2 regions of the Pseudomonas sp. NFACC43 genome follow, and region 2 is predicted to be linked to the other one. Evidence: predicted binding sites of a transcription regulator. Region 2 holds the regulator's gene; the other holds the start of a gene.
The links. Region 2 encodes sigma-54, which starts transcription at its own class of promoters, with help from an activator protein. Its sites were predicted from a motif close to ANTGGCATNNANNTTGCTNT; they were not measured.
Positions count from the first base shown of each region.

Region 1: the regulator sigma-54 is predicted to act here: its motif matches at 1,377-1,396, upstream of glnK (P-II family nitrogen regulator).

Region 1 is NZ_FPKK01000002.1:330,450-332,637, reverse strand. Features, by position in the region: gene BT179_RS05380 (ammonium transporter) at 1-803, opposite strand, end outside; gene glnK (P-II family nitrogen regulator) at 837-1,175, opposite strand; gene BT179_RS05370 (accessory factor UbiK family protein) at 1,590-1,850, shown strand; gene BT179_RS05365 (sensor histidine kinase) at 1,895-2,188, opposite strand, start outside.
Region 2 is NZ_FPKK01000004.1:277,905-280,092, forward strand. Features, by position in the region: gene lptB (LPS export ABC transporter ATP-binding protein) at 1-338, shown strand, start outside; gene BT179_RS09975 (RNA polymerase factor sigma-54) at 494-1,990, shown strand; gene hpf (ribosome hibernation-promoting factor, HPF/YfiA family) at 2,067-2,188, shown strand, end outside.

The DNA of each region.
Region 1 (2,188 bases), on a different contig from region 2:
CCGGCGGTGCCGTTGGCGGCGACGGCGGAACCGGCGTTGAAGCCGAACCAGCCGACCCACAGCATGGCGGCACCCATCAGGGTGTAACCCAGGTTATGCGGCGCCATCGGCGTGGTGGGGAAGCCCTTGCGCTTGCCCAGTACCAGGCACGCCACCAGGCCCGCGATACCGGCGTTGATGTGCACCACGGTGCCACCGGCGAAGTCCAGCACGCCCCAGTCCCACATCAGGCCACCGTTGCCGGACCAGACCATGTGTGCGATCGGTGCATACACCAGGGTGAACCACACGCCCATGAAGATCAGCATGGCGGAGAACTTCATCCGCTCGGCGAAGGCGCCGACGATCAGGGCCGGGGTGATGATGGCGAACGTCATCTGGAAGGTGATGAACACCGCTTCGGGAAACAGCGCCGCCGGACCGGTCAGGCTGGCCGGGGTAACGCCTGCCAGGAACGCCTTGCCCAGGCCGCCGACGAAGGAATTGAAGTTGACGACGCCCTGCTCCATGCCGGTGGTGTCGAACGCGATGCTGTAGCCATAGATGACCCACAGGATGCTGATCAGACCGGTAATGGCAAAGCACTGCATCATCACGGAAAGAATGTTTTTCGACCGGACCATGCCGCCATAGAACAGCGCCAGACCGGGAATGGTCATGAACAGCACGAGAATCGTGGCAGTCAGCATCCAGGCGGTGTCGCCGGAATTCAGTACGGGGGCTGCCGCTTCTTCCGCCATGGCCAGGCCAGGCATTACGAAGGACAACAGGGCTCCTAGCCCTGCGAATTTACGCAGAGTCATATTGTTTTCTCCTGGGGCGTTGGGTTTGGCGGCTTAGATGGCGTCGGTATCGGTTTCGCCGGTACGGATGCGGATAGCCTGTTCCAGATTGACCACAAAGATCTTTCCGTCACCAATCTTGCCGGTGTTGGCAGCCTTGGTAATGGCCTCGATGACCCGGTCAAGATCCTTGTCGTCGATGGCGACGTCGATCTTCACCTTGGGCAGGAAGTCGACCACGTATTCCGCGCCGCGATACAGCTCGGTGTGGCCTTTCTGCCGGCCGAAGCCTTTGACCTCGGTAACGGTGATGCCCTGCACGCCGATTTCGGACAGCGACTCGCGCACGTCGTCCAACTTGAACGGCTTGATGATGGCAGTGACTAGCTTCATGAAACTCTCTCCCGAATTGGTGGACTTGCCCCAGGAAAACAAACCCGACTCAAGTCTAAGCGCAGTGCCTGGCTTTGTAACGCGTCGTCGGCCCAAGTTGCCCGACCAGCGCCAGTTAACCGTTCCTGACGGAGCTCCCCGCTCCGTCCGCTGCACTGCATTCGTCACAACGACTGCATCAGTGCATGGGTCACCAGCCTCTAAGCAGAAACCTTGCCATCTGTGCCCAAACCCTCTGATTTCAGTCTCTTACCTGCACAGCCAGCCCGCATGACGCCACGAACCGCAGCGATACGCACAACAACGGTGCGACAGCGCCCGCCCCCATGCGCGAAAAGCGTGCATCCCGGGCTTGCGGATTGACTATAGACACTGCGTGATACACTGCCCGTCATCGTTTCCAGGACACCTGCCATGCTTGCGCCAAAAGACCTCCTCGACGCCCTGAGCGGCCACGCCTCCCGCCTCCTGAGTGGCGACACGCCCCTGCCCAGGAGTGAAATCGAAAGCCAGCTCAAGGCCCTGCTTCAAAGTGGCTTCAGCAAGCTGGACCTGGTGAGCCGGGAAGAATTCGACAGCCAGATGGTCGTGCTGGCCCGCACGCGCGCGCGCCTCGAGAGCCTGGAGGCGAAGGTGGCGGAGTTGGAAGCCAGGCTGGGCTCGGCGGCCGAGTAACGAAGACGCATCAAGGGGCACAGGCCCGATCGGCTTTTCGCCGTTCAGCCACTGAGCACCTGCCGAGCCTGCTCCGACAGCGTCACCATCGGCAACTCCAGGATGAAGAGCGCCCCCTGCCCCGGACCGGCGCTCTGCACCGCCAGGTCACCGCCCATCTCGTGCGCGGCCAGGATGCAGCTGTGCAGGCCAAAACCGTGGCCGTCGGCCCGTGTCGTGAAGCCATGCTCGAAGACATGGGCGATATTGCCCATGGCAATGCCTTCGCCGTTGTCCTCGACTTCGATACGTGCCCGCTGATCACCCACGGCTTTCAGGCGAAGGACGATCCGTGACGG
Region 2 (2,188 bases):
TCCGCGACAACCTGGGCATGAGCCTGTCCGGTGGCGAACGACGCCGGGTGGAAATCGCCCGCGCCCTGGCCACCTCACCGAAATTCATCCTGCTCGACGAACCGTTCGCCGGCGTGGACCCGATTTCGGTAGGCGACATCAAACAGATCATCCACCACCTCAAGGCCAAGGGGATCGGCGTACTGATCACCGACCACAACGTGCGCGAGACCCTGGACATCTGTGAAACCGCCTACATCGTCAATGATGGGCAGCTGATCGCCGAAGGCGACGCTACCACCATCCTGGCCAACGAACTGGTCAAGGAAGTGTATCTGGGTCATGAGTTCCGCTTGTAAGCACAAGGTGCCTGGCAAATTGGCCCGGCACCGCTAATTTTATTGCTAGGCAAACACTTCAGTTTCAGGCATATAATTTGCTTAAGGTTTGGCGCTCCGGCGCCATGTAGTGGATGGCGCATGTGCGCCGGCGAATAAGGTGTTAAGCCCCTGCCATGAAACCATCGCTAGTCTTGAGAATGGGCCAGCAGCTGACGATGACACCGCAGCTGCAACAGGCCATCCGCCTGCTCCAATTGTCGACCCTGGACCTGCAACAGGAAATCCAGGAGGCCCTGGAGTCCAATCCGATGCTCGAACGCCAGGAAGAAGGCGACGACTTCGATAACTCCGACCCACTGGCCGACAACGTCGAACAGAAAACCAGTACCGAGATCCAGGAACCGTCCTATCAGGAGGAGTCCGCCCCCACGGTGGATAACCTGGAGGATGGCGAATGGAACGAACGCATCCCCAACGACCTCCCCGTGGACACGGCCTGGGAAGATGTCTACCAGACCAGCGCCAGCAGCCTGCCCAGCAGCGATGACGACGAGTGGGACTTCACCACCCGTACGTCCGCCGGCGAGAGCCTGCAAAGCCATCTCTTGTGGCAGCTGAACCTGGCGCCGATGTCCGATACCGATCGCCTGATCGCGGTGACCCTGATCGACTGCATCAACAACCAGGGTTACCTGGACGAGACCCTCGAAGAAATCCTCGAGGCCTTCGACCCCGAGCTGGACATCGAGCTGGATGAGATCGAAGCCGTTCTGCATCGCATCCAGCAGTTCGAACCGGCCGGCATCGGCGCCCGCAACCTGGGCGAATGCCTGTTGCTGCAGCTGCGTCAGTTGCCCGCCAAGACCCCTTGGCTGGCCGAAGCCAAGCGACTGGTCAGCGACTACATCGACTTGCTGGGCGGCCGTGACTACAGCCAGTTGATGCGGCGCATGAAACTCAAGGAAGATGAACTGCGCCAGGTGATCGAACTGGTCCAGAGCCTGAACCCGCGTCCAGGCTCGCAGATCGAGACTACCGAGCCAGAATACGTAGTCCCCGACGTGATCGTGCGCAAGCACAACGATCGCTGGCTGGTGGAGCTGAACCAGGAAGCGGTCCCCAAGCTGCGGGTCAATGCCCAGTACGCCGGATTCGTGAGGCGCGCCGACACCAGCGCCGACAACACCTTCATGCGCAACCAGTTGCAGGAGGCGCGCTGGTTCATCAAGAGCCTGCAGAGCCGCAACGAGACCCTGATGAAGGTTGCCACCCAGATCGTCGAACATCAGCGCGGTTTCCTGGACTACGGCGACGAAGCGATGAAGCCGTTGGTCCTGCATGACATCGCCGAGGCGGTGGGCATGCACGAATCGACGATTTCCCGGGTGACCACCCAGAAATTCATGCATACCCCACGGGGTATCTATGAACTGAAATACTTTTTCTCCAGCCACGTCAGCACCTCCGAAGGCGGCGAATGCTCGTCCACGGCCATCCGCGCGATCATCAAGAAACTGGTGGCAGCGGAAAATCAGAAAAAGCCGTTGAGTGACAGCAAGATCGCTGGTTTACTGGAGGCACAAGGCATTCAGGTGGCCCGCCGTACCGTCGCCAAATACCGTGAATCCCTCGGGATCGCGCCTTCGAGCGAACGCAAGCGGTTGATGTAACAGGCCACGCCACAGCGTTCCAGTGGCAGGCATTTCTGCCTGCCGCTTTATGCACTGGCAACGAAGGAGAAGCTGTATGCAAGTCAACATCAGTGGACACCAACTGGAAGTGACCAAGCCTCTGCGCGAGTACGTCGAGCTCAAGCTCAAGAAACTCGAAGGGCATTTCGACAAGATCACCAACGTGCAAGTCATCAT